Variovorax paradoxus EPS: one gene and its partner. The protein of the gene in region 2 interacts with the protein of the main gene of each other region in a pairwise test. Links are inferred from orthologs where the notes say so. Each region holds a gene or a part of one and is shown on either strand. Other genes may lie near its edges.

The links.
Region 1: the proteins of VARPA_RS08660 (region 2) and purT interact in binary tests that used the Escherichia coli proteins (3 or more experiments, as listed by UniProt). The link is inferred for Variovorax paradoxus EPS from one-to-one orthologs.

What each region holds. Positions count from the first base shown.
Region 1 is NC_014931.1:6,105,910-6,113,420, forward strand. Bases 2,320-5,189 are described here. They hold purT (formate-dependent phosphoribosylglycinamide formyltransferase), read right to left. Parts: upstream 4,420-5,189; coding sequence 3,220-4,419; downstream 2,320-3,219. Other genes in these bases: VARPA_RS28075 (alpha/beta hydrolase), read right to left, coding at 2,320-2,914; VARPA_RS28085 (3-hydroxybutyryl-CoA dehydrogenase), read left to right, coding at 4,608-5,189. Also shown: VARPA_RS28060 (branched-chain amino acid ABC transporter permease), read right to left, coding at 1-106; VARPA_RS28065 (branched-chain amino acid ABC transporter permease), read right to left, coding at 113-988; VARPA_RS28070 (helix-turn-helix domain-containing protein), read right to left, coding at 1,007-1,837; more of VARPA_RS28075, read right to left, coding at 1,973-2,319; more of VARPA_RS28085, read left to right, coding at 5,190-5,456; VARPA_RS28090 (crotonase/enoyl-CoA hydratase family protein), read left to right, coding at 5,491-6,306. UniProt on the Escherichia coli protein: Involved in the de novo purine biosynthesis. Catalyzes the transfer of formate to 5-phospho-ribosyl-glycinamide (GAR), producing 5-phospho-ribosyl-N-formylglycinamide (FGAR). Formate is provided by PurU via hydrolysis of 10-formyl-tetrahydrofolate.
Region 2 is NC_014931.1:1,907,124-1,914,601, reverse strand. The notes cover bases 2,606-5,442. They hold VARPA_RS08660 (polyprenyl synthetase family protein), read right to left. Parts: upstream 4,563-5,442; coding sequence 3,648-4,562; downstream 2,606-3,647. Other genes in these bases: VARPA_RS08650 (aromatic ring-hydroxylating oxygenase subunit alpha), read left to right, coding at 5,006-5,442; xseB (exodeoxyribonuclease VII small subunit), read right to left, coding at 4,559-4,825; dxs (1-deoxy-D-xylulose-5-phosphate synthase), read right to left, coding at 2,606-3,629. In the rest of the region: VARPA_RS08675 (TRAP transporter large permease), read left to right, coding at 1-465; VARPA_RS08670 (TRAP transporter substrate-binding protein), read right to left, coding at 577-1,659; more of dxs, read right to left, coding at 1,773-2,605; more of VARPA_RS08650, read left to right, coding at 5,443-6,145; VARPA_RS08645 (DMT family transporter), read left to right, coding at 6,293-7,210; VARPA_RS08640 (sulfurtransferase), read left to right, coding at 7,240-7,478.

The DNA of each region.
Region 1 (7,511 bases), 4.2 Mb from region 2 along the record:
GCGCGGCGATGAGGAACGCGATGAGCAGGCCGTACCAGAACACATGCCCGCCATGACGCGCGAGCCGGATGTCCTGGTCGTAGCTGGTCTTGAAGATGTAGCGCATGAACGTTCAGACTTTCTTGCGCAGCTTTTCGCCGAAGAGACCGTTGGGCTTGATCATGAGCATCAGCAGCACCACGATGTACGGCGCCGTGTCCTTGAAGCCATCGGGCAGGTAGAACCCCGCGAACGATTCGACGATGCCGATCACCAGCCCGCCGACGATCGCACCCGGCAGGCTGCCGAAGCCGCCCACCACTGCCGCCGGAAAAGCCTTGAGCCCGATGAAGCCCATGTTCGCGTGCACGAAGGTGATGGGTGCGAGCAGCATCCCGGCGATGGCCGCGACCGCTGCGGCCAGCCCCCACACCAGCCCGTTGAGCCGCTTCACCGGAATGCCCATGTAGTAGGCCGCGAGCTGGTTCTGCGACGAGGCCTGCATCGCGATGCCCAGCTTGCTGTAGCGGAACATCGCGAACAGCAGCGCGCACAGGATGGCCGTGGCGACGATGATCGCGAGCTGTTCGAGGTTGACCACCAGTTCGCCCAGCTTCCAGATCTGGTCCTTGTAGGGCACGGGCAGCGTGTGGGTCTCGGTGCCGATGCCCGGCACCATGGTGATGAGGCCGCGCGCCACGTACGCGATGCCGATGGTCAGCATCACGATGGAGAACTGCGGCTGCCCGAGGATCGGCCGGATCACCGCCAGCTCCAGCAGCACGCCGAAAGCGGCCATCGCCACCACCGCGAGGATCGCCGCGAGCCAGAACGGCATGCCGAAGATCGACATGCCCGCGAACGCGCCGAAGGCACCGAGCATCATCAGATCGCCTTGCGCGAAGCTCACGGTTTCGGTGGCCTTGTAGATCAGCACGAACCCGAGCGCGATCAGCCCATAGATGCAACCTTGCGCAATGCCCGACAGCAGGAGTTGGAGGATCTGCATGGGGCTCCCGTGTCTCGCCTACTGCCTGAAGCCGCCGGCCGCGTCGTGCAGCGCGAGGCGGCGGGAACCCGCCAGGATGTCGCTGGGTTTCAGGCCGTAGACCTGGCGGATCGAATGGCTGAAGTGCGTCGAATCGGGGTAGCCGGTATCGAGCGCGATGTCGGTCAGCGTGGTGGTCTGGCGCACGTAGCGCAGGAGGCTGCGCGCGCGCTTCCAGGCGCGGAAGGCGCGGAACGCCATGCCGGTTTCCTGCTTGAACAAATGCAGGAAGCGCGAGAACGACAAATGCACCGAGGCCGCGCAGTCTTCGGCCGAGGCGGATGCGGCCGGGTCGGCCACGAGCGCGTCGATGACCTTGCGGATGCGCGCATCGATCGCACGCGGCGCGAGCGCCTCGCCGAAGAAGAGCGCATCGAAATCGAAGCCGTCGAAATCCGTGCCGCGGCCCGACGCGGCCAACAGGTGCGCATGCGCATCGCGCACGCGCTTGACGAACGCCGGCGCATCGACCGGCCCGCAGTGCTGCATGAAGGCGGGCATGCGCGCGGGATCGACCGACTCCGATTCGATCAGCAGATTGAAGATGAGCGGATGCTGGCTCTCGACATGGTGCGGCACCTGCGGCGGCACCACGATGAGTTCGCCCGTCTGCCAGGCGCCGCCACCGATGCGGATGCGGATCGGCGGCACGCCCGCGGGCGACACGTACACGCCGTGCCCGCCCATCGTGCGCTCGGCCGCCGCGCCGAGCAGGCCGGCGTAGAACACGCGCTGCGGCGTGAGCCACATGAGGCGTTCGCCCTGCCGTACGCCGCCGTTTTCCAGGGGCGCATTACTCGCTCGCTGCATGGTGTTTGTCTCCTGCATCGGGTCTGGCCTGCCCTGCGGTGGGCGGCTTCGTGTTGGCTGGATCGTAGCGGCGCAACCCTGTGGCGCGGCATGCATTTGCGCGGGGACTTTCCCTAGTCCGCGCTCGTTTGCCTCTCACCTCATCGCGAACGCGCGATGCAACTCGGTGGCGCAAAGCGCAACGGCGGTGTTGGCCTCGTCGAGCACCTTTCCCATCGTGATGAAGCCGTGGATCTGACGCTCGAAGCACACGTAGTCCGCGCGGTTGCCGGCGGCGGTGAGCGCCTCCGCATACGCGAGTCCCTCGTCGCGCAGCGGGTCGTAGCCGGCGGTGATCACGAGCGCGGGCGGCAGCTTCGACAGGTCGGTGTGCAGCAACGGCGAGGCGCGCCAATCGAGGTCGTGCTTCGCATCGGTGATGTAGTGGTCGTGGAAGTACGTCATCGTCTCGCGGGTCAACAGGTAGCCCTGCCCGTTCGCCTGGTGCGACGGATGGCCGCGGCGCATGTCGGTGGCTGGGTAGATCAGCAGTTGGAAGGCGATCGGCAGGTCGTCTGCATCGCGTGCGGCAATCGCCACCACGGCCGCGAGATTGCCCCCCGCACTGTCGCCGCCCACGGCCATGCGATTCGCATCGAGCCCCAGCGCCGCGGCCTCGCGGCGCACCCAGCGCGTGGCGGCGAGAACATCGTCGACTGCGGCGGGAAAGCGGTGCTCCGGCCCCATGCGGTAGTCGACGGCAACCACTGCGCAGCCCGCACCGTTGGCCAGCTCGCGGCACAGCACGTCGTGCGTGTCGAGATCGCCAATCACCCAACCGCCACCGTGGTAGTACACCAGCACCGGCAGCGGACCGGCGCCCGAGCCCAGCGGCCGGTAGAGCCGCACCGGGATGGTGCCGTGCGGACCCTCGGCCGCGAGGTCGCGCACCTCGGCCACTTCAGCCGGCAGCGGCTGTGTGGCGGCGCGGCGTTCGCGGTAGAAGGCTCGCGCATCGGCGGGCGAGAGCGTGTGGGTCGGCGGAATGCCGCGCGCCTCGATGAAGTCGAGCAAGGCGCGCGCTTGGGGATGCAGCATGGTGTCTCCGGTGATCGAGCTGGCGGGCGCCCAGTGTGGAGCGCATCGCGCATGCGTGGTATCCGCATGCACCCGCCCTTCACCTCGGCCTTCCGGCAAGACCCGCACCATGCCCGCGCCCCTGCGGCACGGTCTTGCGAAAACTGGCTATCGCTGTCTCGGAGGCTGCATCACCCGCAAACGCATGAGACCGGCGCAGCCAAAGGCCAGAGACACCGTGGAACCGGCTTTGCCGGGCCACCGGTGTCGCCCCCGGTAGGGGGTTGGCGAAGCGACACGAAGTGCGCGAAGCCTGGGGGCGAGCCTTATCCGCGGGGCTTCACGCGCGAGGCGGCTTCCTTGGCGAGCTTGCGCGCGGTGTCGGTATCGGCCGCGTGCACCAGCGCCACGCCCATGCGGCGCTTGAGAAAGCTCTCGGGCTTGCCGAACAGGCGGATGTCGCTGCCGGGCACCTGCAGCGCCTCGGCCACGCCGTCGAAGGCGATGCCGGTGGCGTCGACGCCGCCGTAGATCACCGCGCTCGCGCCCGGGCTCTTGAGCGAGGTGTCGACCGGCAGGCCGAGGATGGCGCGCGCATGCAGCTCGAACTCGTTCTGCCATTGGGTGGCCATCGTGACCATGCCGGTGTCGTGCGGACGCGGGCTGACCTCGCTGAACCAGACCTCGTCGCCCTTCACGAACAGCTCGACGCCGAAGAGGCCCTGGCCGCCGAGGTCGGCCGTGACGGCCTGCGCGATCTGCTGCGCCTTCTGCAGCGCGGCCGGCGCCATGGGGTGCGGCTGCCAGCTTTCGACGTAGTCGCCGCTCACCTGCACATGGCCGATGGGGTCGCAGAACTTGGTTTCGACAGCGCCGACCGCGTCTTTCGCGCGCACGGTCAAGAGCGTGATCTCGTAGTCGAAGTCGATGAAGCCCTCGACGATCACGCGGCCATGACTGACACGTCCTCCGGCCATCGCGTAGTCCCAGGCCTTCTGCACGTCGGCGGGGCCGTCGATCTTGCTCTGGCCCTTGCCGGAGCTGCTCATCACGGGCTTGACGATGCAGGGGTAGCCGATGCCCTCGTCGATGGCGGCCTGCAGCTCGGCCAGCGAGTCGCAGAACTTGTAGGGGCTGGTGGGAACGCCCAGCGTCTCGGCGGCCAGGCGGCGGATGCCTTCGCGGTCCATCGTGAGGCGGGCGGCGCGGGCCGTGGGAATGACGCGGACCACGCCCGCGTCTTCGAGCTGCTGCAGCATCGGCGTGGCGATGGCTTCGATCTCGGGCACCACGAGCATGGGTTTCTCGGCCTCGATGAGCGCCTTCAACTGCGCGGGGTCGCTCATGGTGATGGTGCGCGCATGGTGAGCCACCTGCTGGCCCGGCGCGTTCTCGTAGCGGTCGACCGCGATGGTCTCGACGCCGAGGCGCTGCAGGGCGATCAGCACCTCCTTGCCGAGTTCGCCGGAGCCGAGCAGCATCACGCGGGTGGCGGAGGGGGAAAGGGGGGTGCCGAGGGTGGTCATGGTCGAAGTCGAAAAGAGAGAAGAAAAAGCAACCGCCGCACTGTAAGCCACCGGTGGGCGCCCGTGTCGCGTGCGGGAACGGCGGCGCTGCGAGGCTGCTTCACAATCGATGTCCTCTGTCGCGGCGGCGGCCCCGGCGTCCCGCCCGCCCCCCCTTTTCCAGTTTTTGTACTTCAAGGAGTTTTCTCATGACGATCCAGACCGTCGGCATCATCGGCGCCGGAACGATGGGCAATGGCATTGCGCAGGCTTGCGCGGTGTCCGGCGTCAACGTGGTGATGATCGACGTCGCCCAGGCGGCCGTCGACAAGGGCCTCGCCACCATCTCGGGCAGCCTCGACCGGCTCATCAAGAAGGAAAAGCTCACTGCCGAGCAGAAGGCCGCGGCGCTCGCGCTGATCAAGGGCTCGACCAACTACGACGACCTGAAGGGCGCGCAACTCGTCATCGAGGCGGCCACCGAGAATCACGCGCTCAAGCTCAAGATCCTCAAGCAAGTCGACGAGTTGGCGGGCTCCGAGGTGATCGTCGCCTCGAACACCTCGTCGATCTCGATCACGCAACTGGCGGCCGCCACCTCGCGCCCCGACCGCTTCATCGGCATGCACTTCTTCAACCCGGTGCCGATGATGGCGCTGGTGGAGCTGATCCGCGGCTATCTCACGAGCGACGCCACGCACGACGCGGTGAAGGCGCTGGCCGAGAAGCTGGGCAAGTCGCCGATCACGGTGAAGAACGCGCCGGGCTTCGTGGTCAACCGCATCCTGGTGCCGATGATCAACGAGGCTTTCTTCGTGCTGTCCGAAGGCATCGCGACGGCCGAGGACATCGACGCCGGCATGAAGCTGGGCTGCAACCAGCCCATCGGTCCGCTGGCACTGGCCGACATGATCGGCCTCGATGTGTGCCTGGCCGTGATGGAGGTGTACCTCGAGCAGTTCGGCGACTCCAAGTACCGTCCGTGCCCGCTGCTCAAGGAAATGGTCGCTGCCGGCCAACTGGGCCGCAAGACCGGGCGCGGCGTCTACACCTACTGAGCCACAGAACAAAAACAACTCGGAGACAAAACCAATGACCGCCACGCCCACCACGCCACCCGCCGAAGGCTGCATCGACACCCAGGTGCTCGGCCACGTACTGCTGATCGGCATCAACCGCCCGGCCAAGCGCAACGGCTGGACGCCGCCGATGTTCAAGCAGCTCGCCGAGGCCTACACGCGCCTGGACGACGACCCGGACCTGCGCGTCGGCGTCCTGCATGCCTTCGGCGACCACTTCACGGCGGGCCTGGACCTGCCCGCGGTCACCGAGTACATGAAGCGCGGCGAGAAGGCGATTCCCGCCGGCCTGGTGGAGCCGCACGACTTCGGCCTGCCCGACTATCGCCGCCGCACCAAGCCGATGGTGGTGGCCGTGAAGGGCATCTGCTTCACGGTCGGCATCGAACTGATGCTGGGCGCGGACATCGTGGTGGCCGCCGACAACTGCCGCTTCTCCCAGATGGAAGTGCAGCGCGGCATCATGGCCACGGGCGGTGCCACGCTGCGCATGGCCGAACGCGCGGGCGTGGGCAATGCGATGCTGCACCTGCTCACGGCCGACGAGTTCGACAGCGCCGAGGCCTATCGCCTCAACTTCGTGCAGAAGGTGGTGCCGGCCGGGCAGGAGCTCGATGCGGCGCTGGCCATTGCACAGCGCATCGCGGCACAAGCGCCGCTCGCGGTGGTGGCCACGCGGCTCAACGTGATCAAGGCCGTCGAACACGGGCCGCTCGCGGCGGTGTCGGAATTCATCGAGACGCAGAAGCGCCTGTCGAACAGCGAGGACGCGGCCGAAGGCGTGCGCTCCTTCGTCGAGCGGCGTCCCGCGCGCTTCAGCGGTCGTTGATGACGATGAATTCATCGGAGCCTTGAAGCCCATGCCCTTCTTCCAACGCGCGGCGCTCGCCGTCGCCTTCACCCTGCTCGCCGTGAACACTTCCAACGCCCAGACGCCCGTACCCGCCGCGCTGCCCGATCCCACGGCGACCTCGGTCGATGCGCTCGGCTGGATGAAGGGCTTTCCGCCGCCGCCCGACAAGCAGATCACCTTCGACAACCCCGCCGGCGGCGTGTTTCCGCGCACGCGCTGGAGCTTCTCGCATGTGCGCGAGACGGTGCCCACGACCAACGTGTGGCGCGGCAGCGGTGCGGCGAGTCCGCTGCCTTCCGCGCCGCGCAACGATATCGAAGCGGTCACGTTCAAGCCTCTTGGAAGTGCAGGCAGCGAAGAGACGGTGACCTTCGCGCAGATGATCCCGCGCACCTACACCGACGGCATCCTGGTGATGCACCGCGGCAAGGTGGTCTACGAGAAGTACTTCGGCGCGCTCACGCCCGAGCGTCCGCACATCGCGATGTCGGTGACCAAGTCTTTTGTCGGCACGCTCGCAGCGATCCTCGCGGACGAGGGCAAGCTCGATCCGTCGGCGCCCGTCACCAAATACCTGCCCGAGCTCAAGGACACGGCCTATGGCGACGCGACGGTGCGCCAGGTGATGGACATGACCATCGGCGTGCATTACTCGGAGAACTACGCCGACCCGAAGGCCGAAATCTGGGACTACGCGCGCGCCGGCGGCATGCTGACGCAAGGGCCGAACTACACGGGTCCCAAGTCGTTCTACGAATTCCTCGCAACGCTCAAGAAGGAAGGCGCGCACGACGCCGCCTTCGCCTACAAGACGGTGAACGCCGAGGTGCTCGCGTGGATCCTGCGGCGCGCGAGCAACCAGTCGCTGGCCGACCTCTTGAGCGAGAAGATCTGGCGCCGCATCGGCGCCGAGCAGGACGCGTACTTCATGGTCGACCGCATCGGCACCGAGTCGGGCGGCGGCGGCTTGAACACCGTCCTGCGCGACATCGCGCGCTTCGGCGAGACGATGCGCAACGGCGGCCGTGCGCCCAATGGGCAGCAGGTGATTCCGAAGGCCGTGGTCGATTGACATCCAGCGCGGCGGCGATCCCGCCAAGTTCGCGAAGGCCGGCTATGCGCTGCTGCCGGGCTGGTCGTATCGCAACATGTGGTGGGTTTCGCACAACCCGCACGGCGCG
Region 2 (7,478 bases):
GTGAACATGCAGACCTCGTTCATGCACCCGCCCTTCGGGTTCGCGCTCTTCTTCCTGCGCTCGGTCGCACCCGAGAAGCAGTACGTGGACCGCGTGACGCAGAAGGTCATGGAGCCGGTCACGACGATGCAGATCTACAAGGGCGCGGTCCCGTTCGTGCTGATTCAGCTCACCATGGTGGGCGTGCTGATCGCGTTCCCGCAGATCGTGACGGGCAGCCTCGACAAGGAAGTGAAGGTCAACCTCGACGACATCGGCGCGCAGATGCGTGACAGCCTGAAGTCCGACGAGGGCGCAACGCCGACCGATCCCTACGGCGGCCCCGAGGAAGCCGCACCGGGCGCCGAGCCGGGCGCGCCGGGTGCAGCCGCACCTGGGGCGCCGGAGCCCTCGGTGGAAAGCACCGAGAGCGATCCGATGAAGGCGATGGAAGACGCGCTCAAGGCGCAGAACCCGAAGCCCTGAGTAAACACCGCCTCCTTCCCCAGGAGGCGGCCCATGAAAAAAGGCCGGCCCGCGCAAGCGGACCGGCCTTTTTGCTGCACGCCGCCGGCAAGCCGGCGGCGGTGCATCGCATCAGATCTTGACCGAGTTCATGTACTGGTTGAACGGGTACTCCGAGAAGCGGTTCCACAGGATCTGGTCGCGCTGGAAGGCGCGCATGTCCTGGTGAATCTTCTTGAAGTCGGCCGACTTGGCTTCGTGCTCGGCGAACACTTCCATCGAGGCCTTGAAGCCCGCGTCCATCACGGCCTTCGGGAACGGCTTGAGCTGCGTCTTGGCGGCCACGAGGCGCTTGATCGCGAGCGGGTTGAAGGCGTCGTACTTGGCGATCATGTCGCGCGCGGCAACCTTGGTGGCCGCATCGAGGATGGCCTTGTTCTCGTCCGACAGCTTGGCGTAGGCCTTGTTGTTGATGAAGAACTCCAGGTCGGCGCCGCCTTCCCACCAGCCGGGGTAGTAGTAGTACGGGGCGACCTTGTTGAAGCCCAGCTTCTCGTCGTCGTACGGGCCGACGAACTCGGCGGCGTCCAGCGTGCCCTTCTCGAGCGCTTGGTACACGTCGCCGGCGGGCATGTTCTGCGACACCACGCCCAGCTTGGCCATGGCCTCGCCGAACACGCCGCCGCCCATGCGCATCTTCAGGCCCTTCAGGTCTGCGACCGTCTTGATTTCCTTGCGGTACCAGCCGCCCATCTGCGTGCCGGTGTTGCCGGCGCTGGCGGTGCGGAAGTTGTACTGCGCGAAGAAGGCATCCAGCAGCTTGCGGCCGTTGCCGTACTCTTTCCACGAATCGGTCTGGCGTGCGGTGAGGCCGAAGGGCACGGCGCAGCTGAACGCGAAGATCGGGTCCTTGCCGGTGAAGTAGTAGGCGGCGGTTTGCGCCATTTCGAGCGTGTCGCCCTGCAGCGCATCGACGACGCCGAATGCGGGCATCAGCTCACCGGCCGGATGGACCGAGATTTCGAACTTGCCGCCCGACAGTGCCTTGACTGTTTTCGAGAGCATTTCGGCACTGCCGAAAATGGTGTCGAGCGAACGGGGAAAGCTGGACGCGAGACGCCAGCGAATCGCAGATTGCGCGTGAACGGCCGGCGCAATGCCGGCGGCCAAAACGCCGGCGATGCCCGCGTTTTTGATGAGGGAACGACGATCCATTGAATGCACTCCGAGTTCTTGGGAAAAACGAAACGCGGCTTGTGACCGCGTTGGGGACTTTTGTATAAGTCTTCTTGATTGTAAAAACCGCCTTACAGGCGTCCGGCGGGGGTTTACCCTGCGACGGCGCCGAAGCGTTGCGTGATCGATGCCGCAATGCCCGTAGCATCGAGTCCGATCGATGCAAGCAGCTTGGCCGGATCGCCATGTTCGATGAAGCGGTCGGGCAGGCCCAGTTGCAGCACCGGCTTCTGCACATTCGCAGCCTGCAATGCCTCGAGCACCGCACTGCCCGCGCCGCCCATCGTGGCGCCCTCTTCGAGCGTGACGATGGCATCGTGCGTGCCCGCCACCTGCAGCAGCAGTTCGACGTCGAGCGGCTTGGCCCAGCGCATGTTGACCACCGTGGCATCGAGCGATTCGGCCGCGGTGAGCGCCGGGTACAGCAGCGAGCCGAACGCGAGGATCGCGATGCGCTTGCCTTCGCGGCGCACCTCGCCCTTGCCGAGCGGCAGTGCGTCCAGCGTGAGGTGCGGCGCAACGCCGGCACCCGCGCCGCGCGGATAGCGCACCGCCACCGGGTGGTTCTGCTCGTAGGCGCTCGTGAGCAACTGGCGCAACTCGCGTTCGTCCGCGGGGCAGGCGATGCTCATGTTGGGAATGCAGCGCAGGAACGGAATGTCGTAGGCGCCCGCGTGCGTCGCGCCATCGGCGCCGACGAGGCCGGCGCGGTCGAGCGCGAACACCACCGGCAGGTTCTGGATCGCCACGTCGTGGATCAGCTGGTCGTACGCGCGCTGCAGGAAGGTCGAGTAGATCGCGACCACCGGCTTCAGGCCCTCGCATGCCAGACCGGCCGCGAAGGTGACCGCGTGCTGTTCGGCGATGCCGACGTCGTAGTAACGATCGGGAAAGCGCTGCTCGAACTCGACGAGCCCCGAGCCTTCGCGCATCGCGGGCGTGATGCCCACGAGCCGGCCGTCGTGCGCGGCGGTATCGCACAGCCACTGGCCGAACACCTGCGTGAAGGTCTGCTTGGCTACCGTGGTCGACTTGACGAGGCCGACTTGCGGATCGAACTTGCCCGGCCCGTGGTAGGCCACCGGATCGGCCTCGGCCAGCTTGTAGCCCTGCCCCTTCTTCGTGACCACGTGCAGGAACTGCGGGCCGCTCAGATGCTTGAGGTTCTCCAGCGTGGGCACCAGCGAATCGAGGTCGTGCCCGTCGATCGGGCCGACATAGTTGAAGCCGAACTGCTCGAACAGCGTGGCCGGCACCACCATGCCCTTGGCATGCTGCTCGAAGCGCTTGGCGAGTTCGAACAGCGGCGGCGCGGCGCGCAGAACGCTCTTGCCGACGTTCTTGGCGGCGGCGTAGAAATTGCCGCTCATCAGCTGCGCGAGGTAGCGGTTGAGTGCGCCCACCGGCGGGCTGATCGACATGTCGTTGTCGTTCAGGATCACCAGGAGCTTGCAGTCGCACACGCCCGCGTTGTTGAGCGCTTCGAAGGCCATGCCGGCCGTCAATGCGCCGTCGCCAATGATCGCCACGGTGTAGCGGTCTTCGCCCTTCTGCTTGGCCGCCATTGCCATGCCGAGCGCGGCCGAGATGCTGGTGGACGAGTGCGCGGTGCCGAAGGTGTCGTACTCGCTTTCGCTCCTCTGCGGAAAGCCCGAGATGCCGCCGATCTGCCTGAGCGTGGGCATGCGCTCGCGGCGGCCGGTGAGGATCTTGTGCGGATAGGTCTGGTGGCCAACGTCCCACACGAGCCGATCGTGCGGCGTGTTGAACACGTGGTGCAGCGCGACGGTGAGCTCGACCGTGCCGAGGTTGGAACTCAGGTGGCCGCCGGTGCGCGAGACGTTGTCGAGCACGCAGGCGCGCACCTCGTCGGACAGCTGCCGCAGCTGTGCGCGGTCGTACTGGCGGATCGGCGAGGGGTCGTGGAGAGTGGGAAGCAACGGAGCCATGTGGGATTTGTTCTTTTTTCAGCGGTCGCGGTCGACCACCATGTGGGCCAATGCACGCAGCGCGGCGGTGTCGGCCAGGCCGCTCTTGGTCAGGGCGGCGAGCGCATCGGCCAGCAGTTGGCGGGCCTGCGTGCGTGCACCGTCGAGGCCGAGCAGCGACACATAGGTGGGCTTGTCGGCGGCGGCGTCCTTGCCGGCCGTCTTGCCCAGGGTTTGCGAATCGGCGGTGACGTCGAGGATGTCGTCCACCACCTGGAATGCGAGGCCGATTGCCGCGCCGTAGTCGCGCAGCGCCGCCAGCGCAGCGGCGCTCACATTGCCGCACGCAGCGCCCATCTCGACGCTGCCCTGCAGCAGCGCGCCGGTCTTCAGCCGGTGCATTTCGCGCAGCTGGGTTTCGTTGAGTGCAATGCCGACGCTGGCCAGGTCGATCGCCTGGCCGCCCGCCATGCCCTGGCTGCCGGCGGCGCGCGCGAGCAGGCGGCACAGCGTGGCCTGCGTGGCCGCGGGAATCTCGTCGCCCTCGGGCGCCAGCAGCTCGAAGGCCAGGGCCTGCAGCGCGTCGCCCGCGAGCAGCGCATCGGCTTCGCCGAACTTCACATGCACCGTGGGCTTGCCACGGCGCAGCACGTCGTTGTCCATGCAGGGCAGGTCGTCGTGCACCAGCGAATAGGCGTGGATCAGTTCGGCGGCGCAGGCCGCGCGCAGCGCAGCGGCTTCATTGCCGCCGACCGCCTCGCTGGCCGCGAGCACCAGGAGCGGCCGCAGGCGCTTGCCGCCGTCGAGCACCGCGTAGCGCATCGCATCGCCCAGCAGTACCGGCGCCTCGACGCCGACCCAGCGCGACAGCGCCGCTTCGACACGCATCAGGTGCGGTTCGCTCCAGCCGGCGAGCCGGGCGGGGGTCCAGTCGGTCATGGTGGCCGCGCTCATTCGGCCGTCCAGACCTTGAGGCTGCCCGCGTCGAGCACCTTGATCTGGTCTTCGACCGCCTGCAGCTTGTCGCGGCAGAAGGCGAGCAATGCGGCGCCGCGCTGGTAGCTGCCCAGGAGCTGATCGAGGGGCAACTGGCCCGATTCGAGTTCTGCAACCAGTTGTTCCAGTTCCTGAAGCCCGGCTTCGTAACTGACGGGCAACGGCCCCGTATCGGGCGTGGCCGCCGGGCTGGAAGAGGAAGGGGAAGGCACCTTGGGCATGCAACGGAACGTGGGTGAAACGGGGCATTTTAGGACGGGGGGACAAATGGGGGCCCCCGGGTACAATGCGAATTCTTCTTGTTGGCAAAACCGACACATTCTTCGGGCCGTCGCACTCTCAGACGGCGCCTTCCGTTATTTCCTCTTTTTCTCCCTGTGGGGAGCTTGGTCAGGTCCTCCATGTCTGATTTAAGTCTTCAACTGCAGCAGGCCGCGAGCCAACTTCCAGTTTCCGCGTATTTCGACGAGGCCCTGTACGCCCGCGAAATGCAGAACCTTTTTGCGCGAGGGCCCCGCTATGTCGGCCATCGCCTCGCCGTGCCCGAAATGGGCAATTTCCACACCCTGCCGCAGGAGCACCAAGGCCGCGCGCTGGTCCACACGCCCAAGGGCGTGGAGCTGATCTCCAACGTGTGCCGCCACCGCCAGGCGCTGATCCTGCAGGGCCGCGGCCAGCTGGACAACCAGGCCGGCGGCAACATCGTCTGCCCGCTGCACCGCTGGACCTACGCCGCGAGCGATGCGCGCACCACCGGCACGCTGATCGGCGCCCCGCATTTCGATCAGGACCCGTGCCTGAACCTGCACAACTACCCGCTCACCGAGTGGAACGGCCTCCTGTTCGAGAAGAATTCGGACGGCACCGGCCGCGACGTGGCCGCCGACATGCGCGGCCTGGGCCCGCAGGCCGACCTCGACTTCTCGGGCTACGCGCTCGACCGCGTCGAGCTGCACGAGTGCAACTACAACTGGAAGACCTTCATCGAGGTCTATCTGGAGGACTACCACGTCGGCCCGTTCCACCCCGGCCTCGGGAGCTTCGTCACCTGCGACGACCTGCGCTGGGAGTTCAACCAGAACTATTCGGTGCAGACGGTCGGAGTGGCCAACCGCCTCGGCCGAGCGGGCAGCCCGGTCTACCAGAAGTGGCAGGAGCAGTTGCTCAAGTACCGCGACGGCAAGCCGCCGAAGTACGGCGCGATCTGGCTCACCTACTACCCGCACGTGATGGTCGAGTGGTATCCGCATGTGCTCACCGTCTCGACGCTGCACCCGGTGAGCCCGACCAAGACGCTCAACATGGTGGAGTTCTTCTACCCCGAGGAAATCGTCGCCTTCGAGCGCGAGTTCGTCGAGGCCCAGCAGGCCGCCTACATGGAGACCTGCGTGGAAGACGACGAGATCGCCGAGCGCATGGACGCCGGCCGCCGCGCGCTGATGCTGCGCGGCGACAACGAGACCGGCCCGTACCAGAGCCCGATGGAAGACGGCATGCAGCAGTTCCACGAGTGGTACAAGGCCGCGATGCAGAGCACCTGAGTCGATGACTGCCGCATCGACGGGTGTTCTGGGAACACCGCGGAACCGGCTTTGCCGGGCCGCTGGTGTTGCCCCCGGTGAGGGGGTTGGAGAAGCGACACGAAGTGTGCGAAGCCTGGGGGAGAGTCAATAGTGCAAGCGCTCTGGATGGTGCTCGGCGCCTTTTTGTTCGCGACGATGAGCGTGGTCGTGAAGGTCGCCTCGCAGTGGTTCAACAGCGGCGAGATGGTGCTGGGCCGCGGCCTCATCGGCATCGTTTTCCTCTGGCTCCTGGCTCGCAAGATGCGCGTCTCGCTCGCCACCAAATACCCCGGCATGCACGCGTGGCGCAGCACCATCGGCGTGATCTCGCTGGGAGCATGGTTCTACGCCATCGCGCACATGCCGCTCGCCACCGCCGTCACGCTCAACTACATGAGCAGCGTGTGGGTCGCTGCCTTCCTGATTGGCGGCGCGCTGCTCGCATGGGTGCCGGTGCCCGGACGCGACGGCCGCGTGGCGCGCCCGCCGCTGCAGGGCGCGCTCGCCATGACGGTGCTCGCAGGCTTCATCGGCGTGGTGCTGATGCTCAAGCCCACGGTGAGCGGCAACGAAGGCTTCGCGGGCATGCTGGGGCTGCTGTCGGGCCTCACGGCCGCCTTCGCCTACATGCAGGTCGTGGCGCTCTCTCGCATCGGCGAGCCAGAGCTGCGCACGGTTTTCTATTTCGCGGTCGGCTCGGCCGTCGCCGGTGCCTTCGCCACGGCGGCCACCGGGTTTTCGGGCGGCAGTTCGTGGACGTGGCAGCATGCGCTGTGGCTGCTGCCCATCGGCCTGCTCGCCGCCCTCGGGCAGCTCTGCATGACCCGTGCCTACGCCACGGCCAAGACAGAAGCCGGCACCCTCGTGGTGGCCAACCTGCAGTACTCGGGCATCATCTTTGCGGCGTTCTACAGCGTGGTGGTGTTCGATGACCGCATCGATGCCGCCGGCTGGGGCGGCATGGCGCTCATCATCGCGAGCGGCATCGCGGCCACCGTGCTGCGCCAGCGGGCGGTGCCCAAGGCGCCGGCCGAAGAACACTGAAGACAACCTCTCCGAAGGAGATCACGACCATGTACACCACCCTCGTCAGCGTCGAACAACTCCAGCAACTGCAAGCCAGCGATGCACCGCTCATGGTGTTCGACTGCAGCTTCGACCTCATGAAGCCCGAAGCCGGCCCGCAGCTCTACGCCGCGGCCCACATTCCGGGCGCGCAATACGCCAACCTCGACACCGACCTGAGCGCCAGGCACGGCCTGCCCGGCGCGCACGGCGACGTGGTCGTCGCGCAGGAAGACGGCGTGCCCGC